4 regions of the Megalodesulfovibrio paquesii genome follow, and region 1 is predicted to be linked to each of the others. Evidence: riboswitches for the same ligand, from Rfam matches in the RefSeq annotation. Region 1 holds a riboswitch; each other region holds the start of a gene.
The links. Region 1 has a riboswitch for cobalamin ahead of ACYQ00_RS11065 (sirohydrochlorin cobaltochelatase). Riboswitches for the same ligand answer to the same signal wherever they lie in the genome.
Positions count from the first base shown of each region.

Region 2: linked by a shared signal. The riboswitch ahead of ACYQ00_RS09645 (FecCD family ABC transporter permease) and the one ahead of ACYQ00_RS11065 (sirohydrochlorin cobaltochelatase) in region 1 are both predicted to bind cobalamin.
Region 3: linked by a shared signal. The riboswitch ahead of ACYQ00_RS20525 (ribonucleoside triphosphate reductase) and the one ahead of ACYQ00_RS11065 (sirohydrochlorin cobaltochelatase) in region 1 are both predicted to bind cobalamin.
Region 4: linked by a shared signal. The riboswitch ahead of ACYQ00_RS14600 (sirohydrochlorin cobaltochelatase) and the one ahead of ACYQ00_RS11065 (sirohydrochlorin cobaltochelatase) in region 1 are both predicted to bind cobalamin.

Region 1 is NZ_BAAIGQ010000005.1:985,040-992,596, reverse strand. It holds gene ACYQ00_RS11070 (heavy metal translocating P-type ATPase) at 74-2,251, shown strand; cobalamin riboswitch at 2,490-2,689, shown strand; gene ACYQ00_RS11065 (sirohydrochlorin cobaltochelatase) at 2,805-3,848, shown strand; gene ACYQ00_RS11060 (hypothetical protein) at 3,939-4,121, shown strand; gene ACYQ00_RS11055 (phosphodiesterase) at 4,108-4,953, opposite strand; gene ACYQ00_RS11050 (ABC transporter ATP-binding protein) at 4,950-6,029, opposite strand; gene ACYQ00_RS11045 (ABC transporter permease) at 6,016-6,813, opposite strand; gene ACYQ00_RS11040 (ABC transporter permease) at 6,810-7,557, opposite strand, start outside.
Region 2 is NZ_BAAIGQ010000005.1:679,513-687,069, reverse strand. It holds gene ACYQ00_RS09670 (glycosyltransferase family 2 protein) at 1-490, opposite strand, end outside; gene ACYQ00_RS09665 (glycosyltransferase family 2 protein) at 466-1,794, opposite strand; gene cobI (precorrin-2 C(20)-methyltransferase) at 1,807-2,541, opposite strand; gene ACYQ00_RS09655 (ABC transporter substrate-binding protein) at 2,538-3,410, opposite strand; gene ACYQ00_RS09650 (ABC transporter ATP-binding protein) at 3,376-4,200, opposite strand; gene ACYQ00_RS09645 (FecCD family ABC transporter permease) at 4,197-5,288, opposite strand; cobalamin riboswitch at 5,492-5,670, opposite strand; gene ACYQ00_RS09640 (hypothetical protein) at 5,844-6,176, shown strand; gene pyrR (bifunctional pyr operon transcriptional regulator/uracil phosphoribosyltransferase PyrR) at 6,271-6,807, opposite strand; gene ACYQ00_RS09630 (IscA/HesB family protein) at 7,085-7,405, shown strand.
Region 3 is NZ_BAAIGQ010000009.1:7,165-14,721, forward strand. It holds gene ACYQ00_RS20525 (ribonucleoside triphosphate reductase) at 1-1,672, opposite strand, end outside; cobalamin riboswitch at 1,810-2,019, opposite strand; gene ACYQ00_RS20530 (hypothetical protein) at 2,201-2,734, shown strand; gene ACYQ00_RS20535 (hypothetical protein) at 2,761-4,668, opposite strand; gene ACYQ00_RS20540 (WxcM-like domain-containing protein) at 4,748-5,737, opposite strand; gene ACYQ00_RS20545 (glycosyltransferase) at 5,730-6,761, opposite strand; gene ACYQ00_RS20550 (DegT/DnrJ/EryC1/StrS family aminotransferase) at 6,724-7,557, opposite strand, start outside.
Region 4 is NZ_BAAIGQ010000006.1:380,517-388,073, reverse strand. It holds gene ACYQ00_RS14610 (TlyA family RNA methyltransferase) at 1-508, shown strand, start outside; gene ACYQ00_RS14605 (biopolymer transporter Tol) at 649-1,602, shown strand; gene ACYQ00_RS14600 (sirohydrochlorin cobaltochelatase) at 1,722-2,606, opposite strand; cobalamin riboswitch at 2,743-2,926, opposite strand; gene ACYQ00_RS14595 (phosphoglycerate kinase) at 2,986-4,161, opposite strand; gene tkt (transketolase) at 4,223-6,214, opposite strand; gene rpe (ribulose-phosphate 3-epimerase) at 6,305-6,985, opposite strand; gene ACYQ00_RS14580 (MerR family transcriptional regulator) at 6,982-7,431, opposite strand; gene pheT (phenylalanine--tRNA ligase subunit beta) at 7,453-7,557, opposite strand, start outside.

The sequences.
Region 1 (7,557 bases):
GGCAACCACGCATGCTCGCGGCGGGCTGCCCGGCGATGCCCCCCCCTCCTCTTTTTTGCCACTCGGACCTCCCATGCTCCAGCACGCCAGCCCCCGGTACTATGTTCCGATCCGCCAGCTTCGGGTCGTCCATGCACTGCCGCAACGCCTTCGATTGAAGGGACATTTTTTGCGCCACCCCAGGCTGAACACCGATTTTCTCGAAGCACACCTGGCTTCGCTGCCTGGCGTGGTCTGCGCACGGGTCAATACGCATGCCGGTTCGGTGGTGGTAGAGCATGACGGCCTGCCGGGTCGCAAGGCCAGCATCATGGCCGCCCTGGCCGCAACACCTGCGGAAGCCTTTGTGCCGGGCGTCCCCAGGCTTCGGGAGATTGGCGCTGTGGAGATTGGCCTGCACCTTGCCGCGGTTGTTGTGAGCCTGGCCTTGCCGCCAGTGGCCTTTGTGGCGCTGACCGGCCTGGCCGTGCTGACGGGGCTGCCGGTTATCATCTCTGGTCTGAACAACCTTTTCTCCCGGGGGTTCACGGCCTCCTCCCTTGATGCGGTGAGCGTGGGGCTCTGCCTGGCGGTGCGCAATTATCCGGCTGTGTGCGCCATTGCCTTCATGCGCGTGTTGGGGGATTACATCAGGCAGCGCAACGATCGGCGATCCAATGCCCTGTTGCACTGCCTGATGCGCTTGCAACGGCGCACGGTGTGGGTGGAGCGCGATGGTGTGGAAGTGGAATGCCCCTGCGAGGCGGTGGCGGTGGGCGAAGTGGTGGTGTGCGGACCGGGCGAGCTCGTAGCGGTGGATGGCGAGGTGCTCACCGGCGCGGCGCTGGTCAATCACAGCATGATCACCGGGGAGTCCATGCCTGTGGACCTGGGGCCCGGCGACCGGGCCATCTCCGGCGCAGTGGTGGAGCATGGCCGTCTTCGCATCCGGGCGGAAAAGGTTGGCCAACACACTGCCATGGCCCGGATCAATCGGTTTTTGGAAAACACCCTCCAAACCAAAGCCTTGCCCGAGATCAAAGGCGAAATCGCGGCCGACCGCCTCGCCCCGGCCACAGTGGCCCTCGGCGCGGGAGCGTTTGCCTTTACCAGGGATATGGCCTGCACGGCTTCAGTGGCCTCAATCGACTTCGTCTGCTCCGTCAAATTCCCTTCGCGTCTGGCCGTGCGCAGCAGCCTGTGCGCTGCAGCCAAGGCCGGGCTGCTGCTCAAGGGCGGCCGGGCGCTGGATGCCCTGGCCCGGGTGGATGCGGTAGTCTTTGACAAAACCGGCACGCTGACCACGCGGGAGCTGCGCGTCACGGACATCCTCCCCCTGCAGAACTGGTCGCCCGAGGCTGTCCTGACTCTGGCTGCGCGCCTGGAGCAACATTACGGGCATCCCGTGGCCCGCGGGGTTCTGGCCGAAGCCCACCGGGCAGGCCTGCTCCTCGATCCGATCGGCGAGGTTGAATACCATGTTTCCCATGGCGTCTGCGGCGTGGTGGATGGCGTCCGCGCCCTGATCGGCAGCCGGCGGTTTCTGGATCAGTTTCCGGAAACAATCTGGTCGGGCAACGCGCATGCGGAGCAGCTGGCCGCTGCGTTGCGAGCCCAGGGCAAGATGGCCCTGTATGTGGTCCAGGGCACCGTCATTCAAGGCGTTCTCGGCCTGCAGGAACAGGTGCGGCCCGAGGCCAGGACCGCATTGCAGGGACTGCGACAGCTCGGCGTCCAAAAACTGGTGGTCCTTACCGGTGACCATCGCCGGACCGCCGCACAGCTCCTGGATCAGCTGCCGGAACTGGACGCCATTCACTGGGAGCTCAAACCAGAAGACAAGGCCCGCATCGTCGGGCAGTTGAAAAGGAAAGGCCACTGCGTGGCCGTAGTCGGGGATGGCGTGAACGACGCGCCAGCCCTGGCCAGCGCGGACCTGGGCATCTGCATGCCGCATGGCGGGGATCTGGCTCAGGCCTCGGCCCAGGCGATCATCCTGCAAGAGGATCTGCGCGCCCTCTGCGCGGGCCGGTACATCGCGTTGCGGCAGCATCGAATCCTGCAGCATTGCCTGTGGCAAGGCGTGGCCGTCAACACCAGCCTGCTGGCCCTGGCCGCCGCCGGCGTGCTTTCGCCTCTGGCTGCGACCGTACTGCACAATGCCAACACCTTCTCCCTGATGGGCTACGCCATGGCCCGGGCCGGCGGATCCCACATGTCGGGACGCTGCACTTCCTCTGACGACACACCGCGCGCACTCGCCACGCGTTGACGCTGGTCACCTCAACGAGTCCCAGTCTGGCGAAGGGGGGCCACCAAGTCACCGGCGCTGCAACAGCCCGGGGAACAGGCAATGGCCGCGCTGTGATACCTTTACCACCATTGACCGGCAGCTTTTCGGCAGCTGTTCGATGGCATGGAGCAACCGCCACCGGCTGCGCCATTGTCGGGTGGATGCAGCGCCCCTGCCTGCTGTGTGGCATGCATCTTGACGACGTGGCATCCTGCGCGATACGAACAGCGCGTCTGGTGTTCCGCCAAGGAGCACAAGAGGGAATCCGGTGTGAATCCGGAGCGGACCCGCCGCTGTAGCCCCGGCCCTGCAACGCAGGGAAGCACAATGCCCCATGCGCGCCACTGTCCGACACGGATGGGAAGGCGGGGCGGAGTCCGGGGGAGCCAGAATACCTGCCAGACGTGTCACCCCAGGCAACGGGTCTTTGCCGGCACGGGGATGTCGGCGCTTGCCTGCGTGTGTCGCTCCTCCTCGAAATCCGGCGGATACTGGTGTTGTCCAATCCGGAATCGAGTGAGGAGTATTTTTCATGCCCAGCCCTGTTCTCGACCCTTTTCTGCACTGCTGCCATCACCATGATCACGGGAACGGAAGCGGGCAGGACCGGCTTTGCCGGCACGATCATGCACATGCGGATGAGGATGGTGTGCATCATGAGACTCATGATCACGCGCATGATCATGAGCACCACCACGCCCCTGGCCGGCCCCGGCCTGCCCGGCCGGGCATTCTCCTGGCCGCCTTCGGGGTAGCCCTTGCCGATGCGGGCCAGGGCTACGCAGCCATGGAGGCCGAGGTCAGGGAGCAGTTCCCCGGCGTTCCTGTGGCCTGGGCGTACACGGCCCACAAGGTGCGGCGAAAGCTGGCCGCGCGAGGCCAATCGCAGGATTCCGTGGCCGTGGCCCTCTCCCGGCTGCACGATGACGGGGTGACCCATCTGGTGGTGCAATCCCTGCACACCGTGCCTGGAGTGGAATACCATTGGACCCGTGACCAGGCCCTGGCCTACCAGCATCCACGCAAGGGATTTCAGCAGGTTGTCATCGGAAGCCCCCTCCTGACCAGCGAGGAAGACCTCGCCCGCGCCCGGCAGGCCCTGGCAGGATACATTCCTCCCGAGCGCCGGCAGGAAGAGGCCGTGGTGCTCGTGGGCCATGGCACCTACCATCACGGGCAGCAGCGTTATCTGGATTTTGAGGCCTGCATCCGCCAGGACGACCCGCTTGCCTTTCTTGGCGCGCTGATGGGCCGGCCTGGGGAGCGACTGGGCATCGCGGCTGTTCTTGACCGGCTGCAGGCGGCCGGCGCGGCCCGCTGCTGGCTGGTGCCGTTCATGAGCGTGCCGGGACATCACGTGCAGGTGGACATCCTGGGCCAGTCTTCCCGGTCCTGGAAAACGATGCTCCAGGCCGCGGGCATCGAGGTCCTGACCCGACCCACCGGAACGCTGGAGCACGCGCCATTCCGGGCGCTATGGATGGAACATCTCCGTCATGCCTTCACCTCGCTGCAGCAGGAGCATCCGGCCGCGAGTTGTGGCCATCATCATGGAGAGCATCATGCACATTTCTGATGGCGCCCTGGCCGCGCCCGTGCTCATCGGCGGCGCGGCCTGCGGGCCTTGCAACAGCAGGGACCGCGCATTGCCGACATGGAGCATCCCATGACCCTGCCCTGCCCGATCCTGCTGGCCCTGGAACAGGCACGGTACAGTAAGTATCCTGGCAGTCAGAATCCTGCACTGAATGACCTGGACATTTCCCTGGCCGCCGCGCTTTCCATGCGCCCCCGGACCCTCCTGCTCGACGCGCCAGGCCCGAGCCAGGCCCGATTCAGTCGTCAATGAGGCCGTGTTCGTCAAAAAAAGGATACGGCCCCTCATGCTGACCGCTGAAGACCTGGTGGCTCACCAGGCCATTCCTGCATGACCAGGCGTGAAGCAGAAAACCCGGGGGTTCCAGCATGAACTGCGAGGGCGCATCGGGGCGGAGATCCAGGGCCACCTGATGTGCGGGCGCCGGCGCCGTCAGTACCCTGCGCCCGCCGCACTGTCCGGCAATCAACCGGTGCAGATGCCCGCAGGCCACCAGCTCCACCTGCGGGTGGGCGATGAGCAATGTGCGCAGCCCGTCGAGCCCTTCCACGAAGCCGATGTCGTCCATGTGGCCGATAAAGGTGTGCATGGGCGGGTGGTGCATGGCCAGCACCGTGGGCCGGCGCGGGGTTCTGGCCAGTTCCCTGGCCAGCCAGGCCAGCCGGGCCGGGCAGAGGCCACCCGCTGCCGCGCCAGGGATGAGGGTATCCAGGGCCAGCAGGCGCAGGGGGCCGATGTCGCAGCTGTACTGCAGGAATTCCGATTCTGGGGATACCGGCAGGGGGCGGCCGTGGCGTGCAAATGCCGCAGCCAGGGCCGCGCGCTGGTCATGATTTCCCGGCACGGGGTACATGGGCAGGGGCGTGGCCGTAAGCAGTTCCAGCAAGTGGTCATACTCCTCGGGCCGGCCGAAATCCGTCAGGTCGCCGGTAAGCAGCACGGCATCGGGTTGCTGGGGCAGGCGGGCCAGTGTCTCCAGGCATTGGACGAGGCCGGCGGCAATGTCCACGCGCCCGTATGCCAGGCGGCCCGGCAGCTTGATGTGCAGATCGGAAATGTGGGCGATGAGAAAGAGTTCGTTCATGACTCGGTTGCCGGCAAGAGGCGGTGTTGCGGGAAGCGCACAGTCACCGTGGCTCCCGGATGAAAGGGACAGGGCTTGTTCGCATAACAGAGCATCTCATGCCCTTCCTGGGTGGAAAGCCGCAGCTGGATGCGTTCGCCCAGATAGGCGCGCTGGACCACCGTGGCCAGGGGTTCGTCGGGCAGATCCGGATGCCGTTCCCCCACGGCCACGTCCCCCACGGCCACGTCCTCGGGCCGCAGTAGCACGGCCTGCTGACCGGCCAGCTGGGGCGGACAGGCAACCCGTACCCCACCCAGACGGATCACCCCCTGCGCCAGATCCTCGGCGCTGCGTTCCAGGCGGTTCACCCGGCCCAGAAACTGGGCCACGAACGGGTGGGCCGGTTGTTCGTACAGCGCCTCCGCACTGCCGGTCTGCACAATGCGGCCCTGGTGCATCACGGCCAGCCGATCGGCAATGACCATGGCCTCCTGCTGATCGTGGGTCACGTGCAAGGTGGTGATGCCCAGCCGCCGCAGCAGCACGGCCAGTTCGTCGCGGAGCGATTCCTTGAGCTTGGCGTCCAGGGCCGTCAGGGGTTCGTCAAGCAGCAGCACCCTTGGCTGGATGGCCAGGGCCCGCGCCAGGGCCACACGCTGCTTCTGCCCGCCGGAAAGCTCTGCCGGCCGTCGCCCTTCCAGCCCGTTCAGATGCATCAGTTCCACCAGCTCCCCTACCCGCCGGGCCAGCTTTTCCGGGGAGGTGCGACGCAGCTTCAGGCCATAGCCGATGTTCGCCTGCACGGTCATGTGCGGGAACAGGGCGTAATGCTGGAAGACCATGCCCACCCCGCGCGATTCCACGGGCAAGGCAGTCACATCCTCCCCGCCATAGCGCACCGTGCCACCAGGATCCGGGGCACACAGGCCGGCCACCAGACGCAGCAGGGTCGTCTTGCCGCAGCCGGAAGGCCCCAGCAGGGCCACGATTTCCCCGGGTTCCAGGGTCAGCTCGCAGGGGTGCAGGGCCTGGGTGTCGCCATAGCGCTTGGCGCACCGGATCACCTCCACCCGGATGGGATCAACTGTTTGCATAGGTCCTCTCAATGGCTGCCGAAATGGCCTGCATGGCCCACAACACCGGCAACACCACGATGAAAAACATCAACGTATAGGCCGAACCCACCTCCAGCCGCATGGAGGCATACGAATCCGCCAGCCCCACAGGCAGGGTGCGGGTGTACGGCGTATGCAGCATCCAGGTCAGGTTGAACTCGCCCACAGACAGGGTAAAGACCATTAAACATCCGGCCAGGATGGAGGGCAAGGCGCAGGGAGCCAGCACGCCCAGAAAGCGCTGCGGAAAACCCGCGCCCAGGGTGCGGGCGGCTTCTTCCAGACTGCGCAGGTGCTCGGAGGCAAAGGCCGCACTGACTGTGCGCACCAGAAAGGGCAAGGTAAACACCACATGCCCGGCCAGGATGAAGGCATAACTCTGACGCAGGCCCTGGATGTGCCCGTAGGCCAAAATCAGGGCCAGGGCCGTGGCCAGACCCGGCACCGCCACGGGCAGGGTCAGGCATTCTTCCAGCACCTGGGTCCACCGGCCTGGATGCCTGGCCAGCACATAGGCCAGGGGCAGCCCCAGCACCAGGCAACACCCCACGCAGGCCACGGCCAGTCCGAGGGAGGCGATGATGGTGGATCCATACGTCGTCCCCACCTGCTCCACCCAGCGCAGGGTGAAGCCCGCCCGGAGCCCCTGAGAGGCGTTCTCCAACACACCAGTGCACACCGAAAGCGCCATGGGCGCCAGGGTGAACAGGCACACACCCACGGTGAGCAGCGACAGCCCCTTGCTTGCGCCGTAAGGTTTCATGGCATCCCCGCCACGTGCGTGTTGCGGCCGCTGCACAGCCGGGCCAGCATCAGCGCGCCCCAGGTGACCAGCCCCAGGCTGAGGGACAGGGACGCCGCCAGGGCAAAGCTGGCATAGTTGGTGAACTCGTCATAAATGGTCACCGGCAGCACCTCGAAACGGGTGGAAAGGGTGAAGGCCGTGCCAAAGGCGCCCATGGAAGTGGCAAAGACGATGGCCCCGCTGGCCACGGTGGTGGGCCAGAGCGCCGGCAGCCAGACATCCCGCAGCACCGGATAGAACCCGGCGCCCAGGGAGCGGGCCGCTTCCTCCAGGCTGTGGTCCAGGCCTTCCACGGCCGCGGTGTAGGCGGCAATGCACCGAGGCAGGGAAAAATACACATACGCCATGACCAGCCCGCCCAACCCGTAGGCAAAGGCCCGCCCCTGACCGGTAAGCGCCTGGCCGAGCAGCACCAGCAGCCCCTGCCGGCCGCCGAGCAGGATGATGAAAAAACCAATCACCACACCCGGAAATGAGAGCGGCAGCGTCAGCACGGCCAGGAGCGCCCGGTGCCATGCGCGGCGCGGACTTTGGGACACACTCCCGGCATGGCCGAGATACAGGCCCACAGCCGCCGACACTGCCAGGGAGATGACCGTGACCACCAGGGACAGCAACACCGTCTGGCTCAGACTGGTGAGGTACCGCGGCGAGGTGAGCACGATGAAATACGTCTCCCACCCCTTGGAGGCAGGCAGCAGC
Region 2 (7,557 bases), 310 kb from region 1:
AGGCCTTCAGCCCTTCCAGCAGTTCCCAGGCCGTGGCCTCGTCCTCGCGGGCCAGGGCGTGGTGCCAGCCGTGCCAGCGCCAGAAGCAGTTGCCCGGCGTCAGGCCCAGCTCCCGCAGGAGCATGGCGCGCATGCCGTCCCAGTCCCCGGCGGTTTCCAGGGCCTCCAGGCGGGCGGTGCGGTCCGGCGGGCGGAAGGCTGCGGCGATGATTTTGGCGGCCTTGGCCAGTTCGGGATGCACGAACACCGCCGGCAGGGCGGCCACGTGCCGGGCCGTGGGGCCGTGCAGGGGATCGGCCAGCCAGGCGGCCACCAGCAACTCCGCAGCCAGGGCCGTCCACTGCGGCTGGCCTGCTTCCGCGGCCTGCATGGCCAGGGAGGCGCAGGTCAGAAGCTGGGTCTGGCCGGTGGCATTGAGCATCAACCGGCGGGCCAGGGCCGGCGGCAGGCCCCGCCAATAGCCCGTCAGTTCGGGAAAGATCGCATCCATTGCTCCCAAATCTCCTGCAAGGTAGTGTCGCCGCAGGCCATGGCCCGGGCATGTTCCGCTTCGGCCAGACGCCTGAGGCCCAGCCCGTCGGCCATGACCTCGCGCACTGCGGCCAGCTGGGCGCGCGCTGTCTGCAGCCGGGCAGTGTCGCCGCAGGTTCTGGCCAGGCGCTGGATCTCCTCCAGCACGGCCAGGGAAGGGGCAAAGGCCCCCTGCCGGACCCGCACAGCCAGGGCGGCCCTGGCAGCCTGGGCAGGCTGGCCAGCCTGGGCAGCCTGGGCGGCCTTGGTAGCATGGCCGGCCGACGTATCCCCCCGCCGCTCCAGCCAGCCGGCCAGGATGCCATAGCCTTTTTCCCAGGCCGGTTCCAGGGTCAATAACTCCTCCACCCGTTCGGGGTGGGGATCGGCCTTCCAGGCTTCGTTCACCTGTCGCAGCCGCTCAGGACCGGGAAATAATACGGGATCGAGCCAGGGCGTGAAGCCCAGCCGGTAGCCGTCCGCCGCGGCCAGCAGGTGCAGATCCGGCCGCAACAGACCGCCACAGCGTTCGCGCAGGAGCCGGCTGTTCTCGCGCTCCCTGGCAAAGCGACCGGGGCTCTGGTGCTCGGCGTGAATCAGCCGGGCATTCGGCAGGACCGTGAAATACCCGCCGGCATGTCCGACGGCCCTGGCGCAGAAGTCCACATCCTCCATGCCGTTGACGTAGCCTTCGTGGAGCCCGCCAAGTTCCAGAAACCGTTGCCGGGAGAGGCCCGCCGCCGCCGCGGTGATGCCCTGTAACTTCCTTGATCTACTGGCAACAACATGCCCGGCCGGGTACAGATGATACGGGTGGACGCATTTGATGGAGTGCGCCACGGCAACGCCCAGGTGCTGCAGCCGGGCCTCGCCGGCGGCAGTGTCAAAGGGATACAGCAGCGTGGGGCCGACGCCCAGCAGGGCCGGATCCGCCTCCAGCGCCGCGCGGCAGGGGCTGAGGCAATCCTCCACGAACACGGTGTCGTTGTTCAGCAAAAAGAGCCAGTCACCCTGCGCCGCCTGCGCCCCCCGGTTCACGGCCGCGGCAAAGCCCCGGTTCTGCGGCTGGGTCAGGAGCCGGAATCGCGGGCCGAACAAGGCCGGCCCCAGGGCCGGCAACTCGGCGGGGGTCTGGTCCGTGGAGCCGTCGTCCACCACCAGCACTTCGTACCAGTTCCCGGGCACCTGCGCGGCCAGGGAAGTCAGGCAGGCCCGGGTGCAGGCCCAGTTGTTGTAGACCGGAATGACGACACTGAGCGCGACGGCTGGCGGACTCCCTGGCATGAACTCCTTCCCCTACTCCCTGCGTTTGACGAGCATGAGGGTCAGATAATGCGGTGTATCGCCCAGACTGTCCAGATCACGGCTCCACTGCTCGCCCTCCAGCCCCAGCCGGGTGAACACGGCCGAGCCCGGCCGACAGCCTCCTTCGGCCACGGCATTCTTCAACTCTCCGTAATTCTTGTAGGCCTTGAGCACGGCCACATTGGGCGAGGCCTCCATGGCCTGGCGCAGGGCCGCACCACCGGCCACGCCGGGCAGAACCAGCAGGGACTCCCCGGCCTCGGCCAGGGGGATGACCGCCGTGGCTGCCGCCGCCTGGAAGGAGGTGATCCCCGGTGTGGCCGCCAGCCGGGCCAGGGGATGCCGCGTCCGCAGGGTCCGGGCCAGATAGCCGAAGGTGGAGAACAACAGCGGGTCTCCAAGTGTGAGAAACGCAGCGTCCCTGCCCTGAGCCAGGACCTCGGCCACAGCGTCCGCATTGGCCTGCCAGGCGGCGTCCAGCACGGCCTGATCCGAGGTCATGGGAAAGGGCAGTCGCGTTACCGGCGTGCCGGGCCTGAGGTGCGGCCGGGCGATTTCCAGGGCATGGGAAAAGTCATTCTTGGTGGAGGCCGCGGCAAACACCGCCTCCACCTGCCCCAGGAGCCGCACGGCCTTGAGGGTCAGCAGTTCTGGATCCCCCGGGCCCACCCCCAGCCCATGCAGCACGCCCCAGGGTGACTGCGTTGCAGAACCCGCCACGCTCATTCCCCGCCTCCCTGCAGCCAGGCCGCCAGTTCCTCCGCGGCGTCCACTGCAGCCGGGCCGGTGCGGGCAAAGCGGCGGCCTTCCACTACCAGGGTGCGCTGCTGTTTCACACAATCAAGCAACTGAAAATGCGGACGATTCACATACGGCTCCGGGTTGGGGTTCATGGGTCCGCGCTGGAGCAGGCAGACCTGGGGATTCAATCGCAGCAGGGCTTCCTCGCTCAGGCGGACATGCCGGCTGTCCTCGGTCACCACCGGACGACCGCCGGCAGCTTCCACAATATGACTGGCCAGGGAGCCTCGGCCGGCCACCAGCAGGTTGGGATACCGGATCTCCACCAGCACGCCGGGGCGATCCGCTTCCGGCGTGCCGGCCACACGGTGGCGCACGGCCTCCAGGCGATTCTGCAGGGCCTGGATCCGCTGCCCGCCGTCTGCCCCGGCGCCCACCAGCTCCGCTACGCGGGACATGGCCGTGAACAGGGCGGGGAAATCGTCCATCTCGAAGGCTGCTGAGGGAATCTGGAGGGACTCCAGGGCCTTGAGTGGCTCGCCTGCTTCCTCCCGACCGGCATGTTGCAGGACCAGATCCGGCTGGAGGGACAGAATCAACTCCAGATTCGGCCGCAGGTGCGTGCCCACCGCCGGCACCGCGGCCAGGGCCGGAATTGCGTCGTCAGCCGTGGTGCGCCCGACAATGAGATCCCCTTTGCCCAGCGCCAGCAGCACATCCGTCAGGCCGCCGTGCAGGCAGACGATGCGGCGGGCCGGCTGGTTCAGGCGTACATCCCGGCCGCGATCGTCCGTGACGAGAACCGCCTGGGCCAGCGGATCAGTGGCGGCGGTCGGTTCCTGGGTCCAGGCCACGCAGGGCCGCAGGCACATCCCCAGGAGCAAGAGCCACCTGAGGCAACCCCAGGAGCGGGTGTTCCATGATAACCAATGGTGTTTCATAAATAAATTCCAAGGCGGTTTGCCGCACCACCTGCAGCGGCGGCCCATCCAGCACCAGCCGGCCGCGTTTGAGGAAAAGCAGACGATGAAAATGCAAAGCCGCCAGGTTGATATCGTGCAACACACAGACCACCGTGGCCCCGGCGGCGTGGCGGGTCTGCAGCACCTGCAGCAGTCTGGCCTTGTGGGCCAGATCCAGGCTGGCGGTGGGTTCGTCCATCAGAATGGCCGACGTCTGCTGACACAAGGTCCGGGCGATGCAGGCCCGTTGCAGCTCGCCGCCGGAAAGACGCGTGGCGTCGCGGTCGGCCAGGTGCAGCACATCCAGCTGCATCATGGCGTCCACGGCGGCCTCGCGGTCCTCGCGGGAGGGGCCGGTCCAGAAATTGGCGTACGGGTGGCGGCCCATGAGGACGAGATCGCGCACGCTGCAGCCGGGCGGGGCTTCCAGGCGCTGCGGCAGGCAGGCCACCAGACGGGCCCGCCGGGCCGGCGGCATCAGATGCACAGGCTGGCCAGCCAGCAGCAATTCCCCCTCCATGGGCGAAAGCAATCCGGTCATGGCTTTGAGCAAGGTGGATTTGCCGCTGCCGTTGGGCCCAAGGATGGCCACCAGCTCGCCGGGGCGAATCTGCAGATCCAGCCCCTGGAGCACCGCGCCCGCGCCGCCGTGCCCGCAGGCCAGACCCTGGGCGTGAATCATGCCTGCCCCCTGCCGGGGTGCCGGCCCCGGCGTCCCAGCAGCACGCAGAAAAACGGCCCGCCCAACAGCGCCGTAATGACACCCACGGGCAGTTCCATGCCCCCTGTGTCCGTGGCCAGCAGCGCCCGGGCCAGGACATCGGACCAGACCAGCAGGATACCGCCGCCCAGGGCCGAGGCCGCCAGCAAGGTGCGCGAGCGTGGCCGAAGCCAGAGCCGGAAGGCATGCGGCGCCACCAGCCCCACAAAACCGATGATTCCCGATACCGCCACCGCCGCCGCCGTGACCAGCGTGGCTCCCAGCAGCAGCAGGAGCCGGACTTTCTGCACATCCACGCCAAGCAGCAGGGCCTGTTCCTCGCCCAGGGCCAGCAGATCCAGCTCCCGGGCATAGCGGGCCATGACCAGCGCGCCGATGACGAAAAATGGAAGGAACAGCAAGAGGTGCCCCCACCCGCGCCCCTGCAGACTGCCCATGATCCAGAAGACCATGGCCCCCACCGCTTCCTCATGCACGGCTTTGACCAGGGCGATGCAGGCGGCCAGCACGCTGGAAACCACCACGCCGGCCAGCACCAGTGTCTCGCGGGAAAGCCCTCCGCTGCCCCCGGCCTGCCGGCCCAGCACCAGCACCGCGGCCAGGGTGGCCAATCCCCCGGCCAACGCGGCCACAGGCAGGGCCGAGAGCCGCAGATCCGCTGTCCATCCGCCAGCCAGCGCCGCCATTGGCCCGAGGCTGTCCGAGGTGATGCCCAGCCCCAGCACCAGGGTGGCCCCCAGGGCCGCCCCGGCCGAAACGCCCAGGGTAAACGGATCGGCCAGCGGATTCTGCAAAACGGCCTGGAAGGTCGTTCCGGCCATGGCCAGGGCCGCGCCCACTCCCAGGGCCAGCACGGCCCGGGCCAGGCGCAAATCCACCACCACGGCCCGCACGGCTTCGGGCAATTGCGAGGCATCCAGCAGTCCCGCCGCTCCGCCCACGGCCGTCACCACGTCCCCCAAGCCCAGGGCCCAGGGCCCGACAGTGCAGGACGCCAGCACGGACAGCACCGCGCACACAGCCAGGAGAATCCACCATCCCCTAGGCATGGGCATTCCGCAGGTCGCAGTACACGGGCAAGGTTGCCCACAAGGGCGCGAAAAACAACACGCTCACCAATTGCGTCCGGGGCGGGGAACAAATCTGTCCGGCAGAGAGGAAGCAAGGGAGGCAACAGCGCATCGCGGCAGCAATGCGCACCCCGTGCGAACCGGGCAGGTCGCGGTCGGCAATAAGCCCCGTTGCCGTCGCGAGTTGGCTGCGTCTTCAGGCAGGTCTTCCGGCTCACCCCACCTGCCCCGGCCTTCCCAGGAAAGCTCCCAGTGGCGCGTAAAAGGAACAGGTTTTTTGTGGGGTTACGGCGGCGGGTCCGCTCCCGGTTTACACGGGATTCCCTATCAAGCCAATGGCACCTGACGACGAGAAACGGGGTTGAAGCTACGTCCTTTGCCGTGACGTTGTCAATCGAGCGACCACACCTTGACAGACCCGGCCTTTCCATGTACCAATAACCTAGAATAATAATTGATTTTTCTAGATGTTGTCTATAGTTCACCCATTGTCGCACTGCCAAAGCGGCATCTTGAGCCTGCAAGGAGATTGCCATGAACCTGTTGAGCCTGTGCAGCGGCCCGCGCGTCATTCTGTGCACTGCGGCCATGCTGCTGAGCCTGAGCCTCTGCGGCGCCGCCGATGCCTTCACCGTGCATCGCGACAATCAGAACCTGTTCAAGCGCGGCTGCTATATTGACAACTCCCGCTTCAGCAAAGAGACGGGACTGGTCTGCGGCAACTGCCGCAACAACGGCTATCAAGTCTGTTGCAACGCCTTTTCCCAGACGGATTCCTACTCCTGCGCCGTCTCCGAACAGGCTACTGGCAGCGGCTCCGGGCTGACCATCAGCGAAGCCGTGGCCAAAGCCTGCGGCTGCAACTGAGCCTCACCCCAGAGCGCATGTGATATGGCGGGAGACGGGCGTGCATGCGCACCCGTCTCCCGCCACTGTGCGTTTTTTCGAACCGGGTGGCTTGTTACTGCTCTGCCAGACAGACGCGGTCTTCCCCATCCCGTTCGGTCAGCAACACATTCACATGCTGCTTGCGCTTGGTCTGCACGGCAAGGCCGAGATAGTCCGGCTGAATGGGCAGCTCGCGATGCCCCCGGTCCACCAGAGTCAGCAGCTCAATCTTGCGCGGCCGGCCAAAGTCCAGAAGCGCCTCCATGCCGGCGCGGACGGTACGGCCGGTATACAGCACATCGTCCACCAGCACGACAGCCCGGCCGTCAATATCAAAAGAAATATCCGTATCGCTGATGGTCGGCTGCACGTTCAGGGTGGTCCAGTCGTCGCGATAGAGGTTGATGTCCAGCTTGCCCAGCGGGGTCGGGCACGGCATGCGCGCGTCCAGCAGCTGCTTGAGCCGCACCGCCAGATCCGCGCCACGGCGCTGGATGCCGATGATGGCAAGATCGCTGCAGCCGTCGTGACGGGCCATCACTTCGCGCGCCATCCGCTCCAGCGCGACGGCGATATCCTGGGCAAGCATCAGATCGTGACAAGCGGACATGGCATCAGGCTCCCTGCATCACACCTGCCGCTGCATCAGGCTGCAACAGCAGACGGTTCCCTATGGCGCTGTGTTGAAAACACAATCCCATTCTAAAATGTTATAGAACACCATTTCCACAAAAAAAGCAATGCCCTCACGCCATGCCGGAAGCAGCGAATGCCCTCTCTCCTGCCTATGACATGGAAAGAAATTATCTATCTGACCGCATTTCGTTGACATTTGCGCACAGCAGTCTTAGATGCCTCTACAATTCATACTTCATTCTGGAGGCATCATGGTTACACTGACGGACAACGCCATCCGGGAGTTGGACGCGTACTTCGCGGACAAGCCCAAGAGCCCGATCCGCGTGTACCTCGCACCTGGCGGTTGAGCCGGCCCGCGGCTGGCATTGGCTCTGGATGAGCCAAACGACAAGGACGAGGTGTTCACCCAAGGCAGCTATTCCATCGTTATGGAACGCGAACTCTTCAATCAGGCGAAGCCCCTGCGCATCGACGTCTCCTACATGGGCTTCTCCGTGGAATCCAGCCTGCAACTGGGCGGCGGTGGCTGCAGTTCCGGCAGCTGCTCCGGCGGTTCGTGCAGCGTCTAGCGTGATGTCCACGAAATAAGGTGATAAGAACGTCATCAGATTTCGTGGAAGATCGTCAGCCGAAATGCGCGGATATCGGCTGACTCACGGAGCATGCTGCTCCGGGCCGCTGTGCCAGCGGCCCAGTGTTGCGTCTGTTCTGTATAGATCAT
Region 3 (7,557 bases), on a different contig from region 1:
GGCCGGTTTCTTCCTGGAATTCGGTCATGCGCTCCCGGACATGATCCAGCAGCCGCACGGCCAGGGCATAGCCGGCTGGGGTGGTGATGTCCTCGGCATCATTGGTGAAGTTGCGGACCATCTCATTGAGGCCGTTGACGCCGATGGTGGAGAAGTGGTTGCGCAGGGAGCCGAGGTAGCGCTTGGTGTATGGGAACAGCCCGGCGTCCATGCGCCGGCTGATCTCCTTGCGTTTGATCTCCAGGCTGGTCTTGGCAATGTCCAGCAGGGCATCCAGGCGGGCGAGCAGGGCGGCTTCGTCCCCACGGTGCATGTAGCCCAGCCGGGCGCAGTTGATGGTCACCACGCCCACGGACCCGGTCTGCTCGGCGCTGCCAAAGAGCCCGTTGCCGCGCTTGAGCAGCTCGCGCAGGTCCAGCTGCAGCCGGCAGCACATGGAACGGACCATGTTCGGTTCCAGATCGGAATTCACGAAGTTCTGGAAATACGGCAGGCCGTATTTGGCTGTCATTTCAAACAAAATATCCACGTTGGGCGATTCCCAGGGGAAATCCTTGGTGATGTTGTACGTGGGGATGGGGAAGGTGAACACGCGGCCCTTGGCGTCCCCGGCGGTCATGACCTCGATGTACGCCCGGTTGATCATGTCCATCTCGTACTGCAACTCGCCGTAGGTAAAAGACATTTCCTCCCCGCCAATCACGGGACGCTGGCCGGCCAGATCCTCGGGGCAGGTCCAGTCGAAGGTCAGGTTGGTGAAGGGCGTCTGCGTGCCCCAGCGCGAGGGGACGTTCAAGTTATAGATAAGCTCCTGGATACACTGGCGAACCTGGTCATACTCCAGGGCGTCCTTGCGGATGAAGGGCGCCATGTAGGTATCAAAGGAGGAAAAGGCCTGCGCGCCGGCCCATTCGTTTTGCAAGGTCCCGAGAAAGTTGACGATTTGCCCAACAGCACTGGAAAGGTGCCGGGGCGGGTTGGCCTCCACCTTGTCCGGCACGCCGTTCAGGCCTTCCTGCAGCAGGGTGCGCAGGGACCAGCCGGCGCAGTAGCCGGCCAGCATGTCCAGGTCGTGGATATGCAGATCGCCTTCGCGGTGGGCCATGCCCACTTCAGGCGGGTACACGTGGCTCAGCCAGTAATTGGCCACCACCTTGCCGGAAACATTGAGGATCAGCCCGCCAAGGGAATAGCCCTGATTGGCATTGGCGGCCACGCGCCAGTCCTGCCGGTCCAGGTATTCATTGACCGAGGCGGCCACGTCCACCACGGTTTTCCGGTCCTGCCGCAGGCGTGCGCGCTGGTCCCGGTAGACGGAATAGGCGCGCATGGTCTGGAAATGATTGGCCGAAATAAGGACCTGTTCCACCACATCCTGAATGCGTTCGATATCCGGAATCTGCCCGGCAAAACGGTGGGAAAGGACCTTGACGGCCTGGGCGGTCAGCAGCCGGGCCTCGGTATCGTCAAACTCGCCCGTGGCCGCGCCGGCCCGGCGGATGGCAAAAAAGATCTTGTCCGCATCAAAGCCCACCACGGCGCCATCGCGCTTGCGAATGCGCGCAGGCACAGCCGCAGCCACACGGGGCGAGGCAGGAGGGGTGACGGATGGAAACAGCGGCTCCAGGGAGCCGTCGGAACTCAGTTCGGCGCAAGGCATCGGTTCCCGCATGGCATACTCCGCGATGCCGCCGCACTGCGCGGCATCGTCATGGAACCGAGGAAAGGAGGGCCTCCGGACGCAAACCAACGCGCCGGATGGCCGGGCCGCCTTCCCTCGAGGCTCCCAGTGGGTGCGTCCGCAAACGGGCGTTGCAGACGGCGCTGGCAGGTTTTCGGACTTGCGAACAAGCCGGCCGCAGGGCCGGGGGCCTACTGTCCGCCGCTTCCCAGGCCCAAAGCCCAGTGCCTATGGCGGGGGTTGTTTTCGCTCACCGCTGCGGGGCAGCCCCGGATTTACACCGGGTTCCCTCTTGCCGCCGTCCCAGAAGGACAGGCGCCAGCACAGCCCTGATATACGTCCGGAGATGCGCTCAAGTCAACTCAGCTCAACAAAATTTGACTTCTGTCAACGGATCCCAACAGATGTCACGCTTGACCAACTGAAATTTGACTGGCTCCCTCCTTGTGATAGGATGATCCGGCAGCGAGCCTCCGCGCGATCCCCGCGCCAGCCTTGGATAAACGGGAGGAGCAACACATGCAGCCACACATGAAGCTTCCACACCATGGCCGGGGCATGCGGACAATCCTGATGGAATTTTTCACCAAACACATTGGACTTGTTGCGTTTATTTTTTTGCTTGCCACGGGCGGGCCGGCGGCCGCGGCGGCCGGACAGGACTGCTACCGCAACAGCCGCTTTGGCTACGAGCTGTGCCTTCCGGCCGGGGCGCTCACTGCCCGGCCCGAGGCGGACAACGGCGACGGCCGCCGCTTTCTTGCACCGGATGGGGGCATCGAACTGCTGGTCTGGGCCGCGCACAACGCCCTGGACGAGACCCTGCCCCAGGCCTATGCCCAGGCCCGGCAGGAGGACGGCCTGCAGGTGACCTATCACACCACCAAAAAGGATTGGTTCGTGGTGTCCGGGTATCTGAACGGCCGGATTCTCTACCAAAAGACCTGGTTGCGGCAGGACGTCTTCTATTCCATTCGCCTTGTGTACGACGCCGCCCGCAAGGCCGAGGTGGATCCCCTGCTACAGCGGGCGCTGGAGGGCTTTCATTTCTAGGGTGATGTCCGGGCGCGATCTTGCGGCTATTGAGGCGGCGGGGCAACGCCGGCCCTGGCAAAAATCTCGGCAGCAGGCAAGCCGTCCGGCAGCGGCTGCGTGGCGTTGGGCAGGCGGAAGAAGACCACCTCGCCATCGGCGCGGACCACTGCGGGCGGCGCTCCCGTCAGATCCTCCAGAGAGGTCACCAGAGCGGTGGCGTTGTCCGCGTAGCCCCGGCGGTCCACATACACCCCGGCAAACCCCAGACGCTGCAGCACCTCCAGCTGACGCGGCAGAGGCTCCCGGGCCAGGGCGCGGTAAAAGAGGTCGCCTTCGCGGCCCCGGATGCCGGCGTAGCTCCAGCGCAGGGTGCTCGAGTGCAGATATCCCGCCGCTAGGTCATAGGTTTCCAGCCGTTCCAAGGAAGGCTGCTCCGGAAATGGCATGTACGGCAGCTGATACACCGCGCTGCCCGGCGGCAGCTGGGCTTCAATGGATTGGATAAAGGCCTGCTCCTGCCGAAAAGCCTGGGCGGTCGCATTGATCTGGCCTGCAAAGGAGGGAAGGGTCTGATCCCACAGCCCGACGCGAAGCAGCAGCACCGCCAGCAAGGCCATGACCAGCCGGGCCCGCAGCGGGGAAAGCCAGCGTTCGCAGGCCAGCTGCAGCACCAGCAGCAGCGTGAACAACGCCCCAAAGGCCATGAAAATACTGATGCGGTTCCAGCTGCGCAACATGGGTGAGACAAAGGCCGAGAACATCGCCCCCAGGCCGCCGACTGTCCCGAACAGGAACAGGACCAGACCAAACACGCTCATGAGCCGCAGCCGGCGTTCCAGTGCGCCGCCTGCAGCGATGACAAGCAGATGCCAGAGGGACAACAGGAACCCTGCCGCACCCACAAGGCCCAGGGTGGCAGAGGTGTTCTCGTTGATCAGCGGCCGGGTTATGTTGTATGCTTTATTGTAATAGTTGAAAAAAAACAGCCGGTGATTCTCGCGCGGCAGCAGCAGCTGCATCATCTTGAAGCCCAGATACTCGGATTCCGCCGCATGCCGGGCCGCCACTTCCGGGTTGGGGCCGTGGAGCAGGTGATACCAGATTGAGGGCGCGACATTGAGAAACACCCCGCCGGCCACGGCGGCGCAGTACAGGCCGGCCCGGACCAGGGGTGCGGCGCGGCCGGTCTGAACCCAGCCCGCAATGCCCCCCACGGCCAGCAGGATGACCCCGAAAAAGGCGTAATACACGCCGAACGAGGCCGCGGCGACCAGCACCGCCAGCAGGGGCCAGCCCGGGCCGGCCCGCCACCGCCAGCGCCGGCCCTCGTCCCCGGCAGCGCTGGCTACCACGGCGGCATAAAAGAAGATCGGCGCCACAAAATACCAGGTCAGAAAAATATGCCCCAGCCGCTGGGCATGGTAGGTCGCCATGGCATAAAGCACGGCCAGGGCCAGACTCAGGGCCTGCCGCAAGCCCAGCAGGCGGGCCACCAGATAGGCCGCCAGAAAGACCGCCGGGTAGCTCAGCAGGTAATACAGGTTCATGGCGCCGTACCAGGTGCCGGTGCACCAGCCCAGGGCCTTGATGATCAGCAGATTGCCGCTGTCCGAGCCGGGGTAGTCGAAGAAGGCGGATCCAAAGGGATAACCGCTGCGTGGATTCTCGAAAATCCATCCTTCCATGGCCCGCTGGGAGAGCCAGGCGTGGCTCAGGCCGTCGCCGGTGTACACGTATGGGAAGCTCAGTTCCGGCACAAACATGGCGGACTTGCCGCTGGTGAACATGCCGGCCATGACGAACACAGCCAGGCTGCCGATAAGCAGCGCCCACCAGTCCTGACGCAGGCAGGCGCGCAGGGATTCCGACCCCATGCGCCAGGGCACGCCGCTCCCGGGGCCGGAAGCGCCGGCGGTATCACCGTGATCATGGGGTGTCGCAGAACGGCGCATGCTCTCTCCAAAGCCGGGCGAAGGCCAGGCGCACAGGGGTCAAAAAGGGCGGAAATGGCCAGGGGCGCGGCGGGCAGGCTCAGCTTCGGGAAGCATCCGGCTGCAGCGTCCCGAACTCGGCCATGAACGCGTCGAAACTGCGGACATAATCCGCCGGATCATACGGCAGGGAGGCGTACACGGCCAGGATGGCATCTGCCGAAAAATTGTACTGCGTACCCCAGACGCCGGGGCGCATGTGCAGGCCCCAGTCCGGCGCGTCCAGGCAGACTTCCGCAGAGCTGGCGCCATCGTTGACCACCACATGCACCGTGCCAGAAATGGCGATCAGGAATTGCTCGCAGGCCCGGTGCGCGTGCTCGCCGCGGACCTTGTCGTTGGGCACGTTGTGTACGAAAAACTGCCGCACCGGCACAAAGGGCAGCTCCTTGCCGAACTCCACGGTCATGAGTCCGCCGCGCAGATCCTTGAATACCGGCAGCGGGCACAGGCTGCAGCCGCCCACGCCCAGCGCCACGGGCTCGCGGGGGGCGCTGGTGGCAGGGCTGTCCGGCAGCCTGTGCAGGGGCAGGGAACTCTTACGCTCCTCGCCGGGACCGCCAGAAGCGTAGCCCATGATCCGGGCCGGATTGCCATAGACGATGGCATTGGGGGGGACGCTGCGGGTCACCACGCTGCCCGCGCCGATAAAGGCGTTGCGGCCGATGGTCAGCCCGGGCAGGATGGTGGCGTTTGCGCCGATGGACGCCCCGGCCTCCACCACGGTGGGCAGAAAGGCCTGCGGCCGCATGCGGGAGCGGGGCCGTTTGTCATTGGTAAAGGTGACATTCGGGCCGACAAAGACGTCATCCCCCAGGCGCACCCCGTCCCAGAGCTGCACGCCGCATTTGATGGTCACCCGGTCGCCAACCTGCACGTCATTTTCAAGAAAGACATGGTCACAAAGGTTGCAATCCGCCCCGACCACGGCGCCGGGCAGCACATGGGCAAAGGCCCAGACCCGGGTGCGGGGGCCAATGGCCTGGCTTTCGCACAGGGCCTGCGGATGGATAAAGGGCGCGTCACTCACGGGAGGCTCCTTGCTGCCCGGACTCTGCCTGAGGATGCACAAGGTGCAACGCCGTGAGCGAGAGCGGGCGTCGCTTGGTGTTCTCGAAGGCCCGCCAGAGATAGCAGCCTATGAGCCCCTGTGTCAGCAGGATGCTGAACCCGAGAAACAGCAGGGTGAACATGATGGCCAGATAGCCGGGCACATGGATGAGGCCGAGCAGCCAGGCCACAAGCTCCACAAGACCCAGCAGCACCGTGAACACCAGCCCGGCCAGCCCCACGCCCAGGGCCACGCGGATGGGCAGATCGGAAAAGGAAAAGATGCTGTCCAGCATGTACGTCAGGCGTTTCTTCAGCTTCCAGGCGCTCTTGCCATGCTGCCGGGCCTGGCGGGCATAGGGCACGAACACCCGTCTGTACCCCACCCAGAACAGCTGCGCCACCAGGGAGCTGTTGTTCTCCTGAAGCTGCAACAGCGCATCGCGCACCACGGTGTTGCAGCCGAAGATATCCACTCCGCCGGGGGGCATGTCCGGCAGCACAAAACGCCGGTACAGTGTCCAGAAGGTGTTGGAAAGCAGCGCGCTCCATCGGGAATCCTGGCGGCCGGTCCGCTGGCCACAGACGAGATCCACCGTGCCCGAGTCCAGCAGGGCGAAGAACTGGAGGATCAGTTCCGGCGGTTCCTGCAGATCCGCAGCCATGACGGCCATGCTCCTGCCCCTGGCGGCCTCCAGCCCGCGACGGATGGCCGTGAATGCGCCAAAATTGCGGGAAAGAGCAATGAGTTGAGCCGCATAGGGCAGCTGCGGCAGCTGCGCCTGCAAAAGCTCCAGGGACTTGTCCGGAGAGCCGTCCACCACAAAAACCACTTCCATGGCCGGGACGGCAGCCGCCAGATCCGCCAGCGCCGCCAGCAGCGAAGGGATATTGGCCTCGTTGCCGTAGACGGGAATCACCAACGAATGCAACACCGCGTCCCCGGCTCCGGAGAGCGGGGCGGCGCTATTGCCGGAGGAATCGGGCAAGGACATCGCAGACATGGTCCACCTCTTGCGCGGTCATTTCCGCGTAGCAGGGCAGCGTCAGAATCTCCGCCAGGGCGCGGCGGCTTTCGGACAGATCGTGCACCACCATGGGCAGGCCCTGCTGGCTGGCCTGATCGGGATCCAGCCGGGGATACATCACCGCCGAGGCCACGCCCGCCTCAGCCAGAAACGCCTGCAGCGCATCGCGCCGCGGATGGCGGCACACGGCCAGATGCCCGACAAAGCCCGCCGTGGCCGGGCCCACAAAAGGCAGGGCCGGGGAGACCGCGGCGTACCGCTGCACAATGGCCCGGCGTGCGGCGTTCCAGGCGTCCACATACGGCAGCTTGACCCGCAACACCGCAGCCTGCACGGCGTCCAGTCGGCTGTTGCGGCCCATGGGGGTCACGGAATCATAACGCGTCTGCCAGCCGTACTGGGCCAGGCGCTGCAGACGCAGGCGTAGGTGTTCGTGCCGCGTGCCCACAAAGCCGCCATCGCCCATGGCCCCAAGGTTTTTGGTGGGGTAAAAGCTGAAGCAGGCCAGATCGCCCATGGACCCGCAGCGCGCGCCATCGTGCAAGGCGCCGTGGGCCTGGGCGCAGTCTTCCACAATGGCCACGTCCTGACGGCCCATGGCATCGAGCCCGGCGCGCAGGGCCGGCACATCCAGGGGGATGCCATACAGATGCGTGGCCACCACGGCGCGGGTGCGCGGGGTCACGGCGGCCAGGGCCGCGGGGATGTGCATCACCAGTTCGGGCGTCACATCCACATACACCGGCGTGAGCCCGGCAAGCCGACAGGCCGT
Region 4 (7,557 bases), on a different contig from region 1:
TCATCTCGATTTTACGGGAAAAGTCTGCCTGGACGCCGGCGCGTCCACGGGTGGATTCACCGACTGCATGCTCCAGCATGGCGCGGCGCGCGTCTATGCCGCGGACGTGGGTCATGGCCAGCTGCACGAAAAGCTGGTGGCCGATCCGCGGGTGGTCAACCTGGAGCGCATCAACCTGCGCCACGCCGAGCCGGATCTCTTGCCAGAGCTGGTGGACTGCATCAGCGTGGACGTGTCCTTCATCTCGCTCACGCAGGTCTTGCCGGCCTGCCTGCAGTTCCTCAAAACGCCCGGCGAGCTGGTGGCGCTCATCAAGCCACAGTTCGAACTGGGGCCAGGCCGCACGGTCAAAGGAGTGGTCCGGCGCGAGGAAGACCGCCAGGAGGCAGTGGACACGGTGGCGGCCTTTGTCACCTCGCAACTGGGGATGACGCTGGTTGGCGTCGTCCCCTCCAAGATCCTTGGCCCCAAGGGCAATCAGGAATTCGTCAGCTACTTCACGCGGTAGCGGGTGCGTGTCCGGAGAATCCGCCACAGCGGCCCGGCATTTCTTCCGAATGGCGAAGTGGTGGCGATGCGCGTAGGGTGTGGGTGCTGGCCGGAATGGCCGTGCTTCCCTTTCACCCCTGAGCCTGCAGGAGCCGCCCCATGCGTCATCCCCTTTTGTGTCCCCTGCTCTGCTGCGCGCTGTGGCTGCTGGCCGCCACGGCCACGGCCCATGCCGCCGAGCCTGGATTCCCCCTGGTGTACTGCCTGGACGGTGCGGTCATGTATCGCGATGGCGTGGGCGGCAAACCCGTGCGCCTGGGCCAGGGCATGTCGCCCTCGCTCTCTCCGGATGGGATGCGGGTCGTATGGATCCCTGTGGAAGGCTCTTCAGACAAGGACTCCAGGCATGGAGATCTGGTGCTGTATCACCGTGATACCGGAAACACCGAGGTCCTGGTCCACGACGGCGGCATCCTGCGCACCGTGGCCTGGTCCCCCACGGGGCAGCACCTGCTCTATTGCTCCTTCCGGGACGATCACACCGAACTCTGGACCCTGGACCCTGGCAAATCACCTGCCTGCATCATCAGGACCGGTGGTGACAGCCAGCACGGCGATGATGTGTTTGAGCCCGTGTGGGCTCCGGACGGCCAGAGCATCTCGTATCACGACATGTCACACTGGTATCGCGTGGGCCTGGATGGCGCAGTCCTGGCCCGGACCCCGCTGACCGAGTTCGCCGGCAGGAGCGAAGGCTTCACCAGCGCCGACCGCTTCGCGCCGCGCCCCGGCGAACCCGGGACCATCCTGTTCAGCGCCAGCGTCCCCGGCACGCCTCTTTTTCAAAAAAAGATCAACGATATTAATACAGCACTGTTCCTCTACGACACGCCCACCCGCAAAATCACGCGCCTTACCAGCGAGGATTTCACGGCCTTTTCACCGGTCTGGTCCCCTGATGGGCAGTCCATTCTCTTTGTGGGCTACACCGACGTGCAGGCATCCTCCTCTGCTAACCCACTGCGGGTGTTTGCCATGCGTCCTGGGGCGACACCGGTGGAATTGTTCAAGGGGGACAGCCCGATGCCTGCCGCGGGCGGCGGGAGTCACTGAAGCGGCGAGCGTCGGCAACCCACCCGCTTTCATGTAACACCGGGCCTGGAGCTGCCCCCTGGCCCGGTTGCAATGCGATTCTGCCATGCATGCGCCGCATGGCCTGCGCCACGCGTGGATTACTGCAACTTGTCCAACGCCTCGGCCAGGTGGTTGATCCAGATGTCCACCAGGCCGGCATTTTCCAGGCTGCCCTTGAGCACCGGCTCCACGGCAAAGCCCTTGTTGCGCAGCACGGTCTTCCAGCTGTCCTCCTCATCGCCGGCCATGTCGTTGTTGGCATGGTCACCCGCCACGGCCATGAAGGGCATCAGCCAGACCTTGGCCGGCTTTTTGCGAGTCAGCTCTGCCACAATGTCATCCAAAGAGGGTGAGCCCTCCACCGTGCCCATGCAGGCCAAGGGATCGAGCTTCCACAAATAATACTGCATGGCCGGGTACATGGCGTTGCCGGGATGGTGGGTGCCATGACCCATGAAGACCAAAGCGTCCTTGGCAGTGCGTCCCTTGGGCGCATTGGCCAGGAGGGCCTTGGCCGCGGCCTCGAAATCCCCGGTGGAGCTGAGCAGCGGCATCCCGAGTTCGATGTGCTGCAAGCCCTTGGGCATGCCTTCAAAGCGGCGGGCCGTCTCGGCGAGCATGTGGAATTCCTGCCCAGGAATCGTTTGCAGGGACTGCACGGCCACGTGGGTGAACTTGTCTTCCATGAGCCGGGCGAAGGCTTCGGCCGGGGAATCGACGGCTTCCGCGCCTTCCATTTGCCGGATCTGGTGCGACGACCAGGCCCAGCGAACCTCCACGCCTGGGAAACGCGCCTTGACCTTGGCCTCGAAGTCCTTCAGCGGACCGCGGGCTGTTTCGTATGACGTGCCAAAGGCCACCAGCAGGATGGCCACCTTGGGTTCGCCGCCTTTCTTGCCGCCATGGGCCTGGGCCTCCACGGGCTGCCCCAGCAGCATACACAGGACCACCGCCAGCAGCAGCGTGCACAGCGCCTGTTTCATGATACTCCTCCTCGCGTTGTGCGGACGGTCGGACAGGGCGAACCACGCAAAAAGCCCCTTCTCCCACGTGCGCAGGAGAAGGGGCCGTTTTTCCCTTGTCCACAAGAGCCGGGCCGGCAAAGTCCGCGTTGCCGGGGGCGGTGTCAGTTGTCGGGCAGGTCTTCCGACTCGTCCCCCGCCACCCCGGCCTTCCCGGACCAAAGGGCCAGTGGCTCGCAAGGAGGTGACGGTTGGATGGGACTCACGGCGGCGGGTCCGCTCCCGACTTGCACGGGATTCCCTATTAAGCCTTTGCAGGCGCCCGAGGCACTCAAATCACAATTAGGCCGTCCGGTCAACTGGCCGGTAATTGGCCGGCGCGCGGCCGAGCCAGCGCCCTCTAGCCCTTGGCGCGCTCCTCCAGCATGGCCACGGCCGGCAGGACCTTGCCTTCCAGGAACTCCAGGAAGGAGCCGCCGCCGGTGGAGATGTAGCCCATGGAGGCCGCAAGGCCGAACTTCTCCACCATGGCCACGGAATCGCCCCCGCCCACCAGGGAGAACGCCGCGGAGTCGGCGATGGAATACGCCAGCACCTTGGAACCACCGGCAAACTGTTCATATTCGAACACGCCCACGGGGCCGTTCCAGACGATGGTGGCGGCGTCCTTGCAGGCTGCGGCATAGGTCTTGGCCGTCTGCGGGCCGACGTCCAGGACCATGTCCTCCGCGCCAATTTCGTCCACATTTTTGAGGAAGGGCCGCGCCGTGGCCGAAAGCTCGGCAGCCACCACCACATCCGTGGGCACATAGATGGTCTTGCCCTGGGCCTTGGCGTCAGCCAGGAGCTGTTTGGCGTCTTCCACCAGATCGGCTTCGTAAAGGGACTTGCCCACGCCATACCCCTGGGCCACCAGGAAGGTATTGGCGATGCCGCCACCGACGATGAGGCCATCCACCTTTTTGAGCAGATTGTTGAGGACCAGGAGCTTGGTGGAAACCTTGGCCCCGCCCACGATGGCCAGAAGCGGCCGCTTGGGGCTGCCCAGGGCCTTGGTCAGGGCGTCGAGTTCGGCAGCCAGGAGCACGCCAGCGCAGGCCACGGGGGCGAACTGAGCCACGGCGTGGGTGGAGGCCTCGGCGCGGTGGGCTGTGCCAAAGGCATCCATGACGAAGATATCGCACAGGGCGGCGTACTTCTTGCCCAGCTCGGGATCGTTCTTCTTCTCGCCCTTGTTCATGCGCACGTTTTCCAGGAGCACCAGCTCACCGGGAGCGGCCTCCACGCCTTCCAGCTCGCGCACCAGGCGGACCTTGCCGCCCAGGTGTTCGTTCAGCCAGTCGGCCACAGGCTTCATGGAGTTCTTCTCGTCAAACTCGCCTTCCGTGGGCCGGCCCAGATGGCTCATGGCGATGACCCTGGCGCCCTTCTCCATGGCCAGCTTGATGGTGGGCAGGGAGGCCGTGAGACGGGTGGCGTCGGAAATGACGCCGTCCTTCAGGGGCACGTTGAAGTCTTCGCGGATGAGCACCCGCTTGCCGGCGAGATCCAGATTGGCCATGTGCAACACATGCATGATCACATCTCCTGGGATGGACGGGACGCGTAAGGATGGGAACAGCCGTTCCTGTCAAGCCTTACAGCATTTCCCGCACAAGTGCCACAATCCGATCTGCCGTGAGACCGAATTCGGGAAACAGCTTGTCCGCCGGGGCGGAAAGGCCGTAATGATCCAGCCCGACCACGGCGCCTTCGCTGCCCACGTATTTGTACCACAGCCCTGTGGCTCCGGCTTCCACCGCCACGCGCAGGGTCACCGCCGGCGGCAGCACGGCGTCCTTGTAGGCTTTTGGTTGGGCGTCGAAGACTTCCTGGCAGGGCATGGAGACCACGCGCACGGCCACGCCTTCCTCGGCCAGCTGCCGGGCCGCCTTGACGGCCAGCATCACCTCGCTGCCCGTGCCCATGAGGATGGCCTTGGGCTGCGGGGCGTCCAGCAGCACGTAGCCGCCCTTGTCCATGTTGGCCAGGGCGTCGGCTTCGCGCACCAGGGGCGCGAGGTTCTGGCGGGTCAGGCACAGGGCCGAAGGCGTGGTTTCCTGGGCCAGGGCCCAGGTCCAGGCCGCGGCGGTTTCCGCAGCGTCCGCCGGCCGCCAGACGGCCAGGTTGGGGATGAGCCTGAGGGAGCTGACGTGCTCGATGGGCTGGTGGGTCGGCCCGTCCTCACCCACGCCAATGGAGTCGTGGGTCAGCACGTAGATGGCCTTCAGGCCCATGAGGGCGCTCATGCGCATGGCATTGCGCATGTAGTCGGAAAAGACCAGGAAGGTTCCGCCAAAGGGGATGAACCCGCCGTGCAGGGCCAGGCCGTTCATGATGGCGGCCATGGCGAACTCGCGCACGCCATAGTTCACGCTGGTGCCCGTGGGGACGTCGGGCCGGTAATGCACCGCGCCTTTCCAGTGGGTGCAGTTGGATTCGGCCAGGTCCGCGGAGCCGCCCACCAGCTCGGGCAGGCGCGGGGCCAGGGCGTCCAGGCACATCTGGGATCCCTTGCGCGAGGCCACTGGCTTTTCCATCAGGTTCATTTCCCGTATCAGGCTGGCGGCCAGATCCTGAAAATCCGCAGGCAGGTCGCCGGCCATGCGACGGGTCAGTTCGGCGGCCTTTTCGGGATTGGCCTGGGCATAGGCGGCAAAGCGCTCGTTCCAGGTGGCTTCCAGTTCGCGGCCTTCGGGACGGGCGTCCATGGCGGCGTAGATGGTGTCGGGAATGGTGAAGGGCGGCTGCGTCCAGCCCAGCTCCGAGCGGGTGCGGGCGATTTCATCCTGGCCGAGGGGCGCACCGTGGCATTTCTCACTGCCGCAAAGGGTGGGCGAGCCGAAGCCGATGATGGTCTTGCAGCAGATGAGGGAAGGCTTGTCGGTCACGGCCTTGGCCGCGGCGATGGCCGCATCCACGGCTTCCGGGTCATGGCCGTCCACATCGGCAATCACGTGCCAGCCGTAGGCGGCAAAGCGGGCCGGGGTGTTGTCCGCAAACCAGGGATGGACCTGGCCGTCGATGGAGATGCCATTGTCATCATACAGGGCGATGAGCTTGCCAAGTTTGAGGGCCCCGGCCAGAGAGCAGGCCTCGTGAGAGAGGCCTTCCATCATGCAGCCGTCGCCCATGACCACATAGGTGTGGTGATCGATGAGGGTGCAGTCCGGAGTGTTGAACTGGGCGGCGAGCATGGTTTCAGCCAGGGCCATACCCACGGCGTTGGCAATGCCCTGCCCCAGGGGGCCGGTGGTGGTTTCCACACCGGGGGTGTGCCTGTATTCGGGATGCCCGGCAGTACGCGAGCCAAGCTGGCGGAAGTTTTTGATATCCTCAATGGAGAGATCATAGCCGGTCAGATGCAGCAGGCTGTACAGCAGCATGCTGGCGTGGCCGTTGGAAAGCACGAAACGGTCGCGGTTCCACCATCCGGGATTGATGGGGTTGTGCTTGAGGTGCCTGGTCCAGAGGGTCACGGCAAAGTCGGCCATGCCCATGGGTGCGCCAGGGTGGCCGGAGCGTGCCTGCTGCACGGCGTCGATGCTCAGGAAGCGCACGGCATTGGCCATCTCGCGCATGGTGGACATGATCATCTCTCCTTGCTGGGGACGGCCGCGGCGTAGCCAGGGCCGCCGGGTGAATGGGTCTGCGGCGCGGGGACGAATTGAACCTGTCCGCTACCCGCGCATGGCTTGCTGAAACAGTTGGTGGCGTTCATAATAAGGTGGAAACGCAAAGAAAGCCGACCCCGAGACCAGCACGTCGGCCCCGGAGTTGACCAAGGCGCCGGCATTGGAAGGGGTGACTCCACCATCCACCTGCACCCGCGGCCAGCAGCCCAGCCGGCGGCACATGGCCCGCAACTCAATGAGCTTGCGGTAGGTGAATTCCAGGAACTTCTGCCCGCCAAAGCCGGGGTTCACGCTCATGAGCAGGACCATGTCGCACTGGGGCAACACGTATTCCAGCACATTGAGCGGGGTGTGCGGATTCAGGGACACCGCAGCCTGTTTGCCCGTGGCCTTGATCTGGGCCAGGACGCGCTCCAGATGGGTGCAGGCCTCGGCATGCACGCAGATGAGATCCGCGCCAGCGTCGGCAAAGGCTTCCACATATTTCTCGGGTTCCACAATCATCAGGTGGACATCAAAAAACAGGGAGGAGCCCTTGCGGCAGGCCCGGATGAGCGGCGGCCCCAGGGTGATGTTCGGCACAAAGCGGCCGTCCATGACGTCCCAATGCACCCAGGAGAGCCCGGCGGCTTCCAGGGCCTCCAGCTCTTCGCGCAGGCGGCCGAAATCGCAGGACAGCAGGGAGGGAGACAACAGCGGGGGATGCACGGGGGAAGCGGGGGTCATTCGTCCTCCAGAAGACGGCGGATGGCGCGCAGTTCGGCGGCGATGTCCAGCAGGAGGATGTCGCGCCGCGGATCCGCCTTCGGGGGTCTGGGCGGCTCGGGGGCCATGGTCGCCGCCAGGGTGAGCGCCGCAGGCCTTGGGGGCTGCAGCGGGGCAGGCCGGGGTGACAGATCGATCAGGGCCAGCTGCTCCGAACTGCCCGGCGGCGCCGGGAACCGCGCCTCCAGGGCCTGGCGTGCGCCCTGGATGGTGCGTTTTTCCTCGTATAACAACCGTTTTATTTCCAGCAACAATGCCAGGTGGGCCTCGGTGTACAGCCGTTGGCCCCCCTCGGTACGCACTGGATCCAGCTGCGGAAACTCCGTTTCCCAGAACCGCAGCACCGAGGAGTTCACCTCCAAGAGGCGGGCGACTTCCCCGATCTTATGGAGCTGCTCTTCGGTCACACACCTTGCCCCTTGTCGGCGTCAGGAGCGGGCCGCCTCCGGGCTGGCTGCGGCCTGCTGCAGCACATTGTGCAGCCGCTCCATCTCTTTGTCCACATCCTTGTCCTTCAAGGTTTTGGACGGATG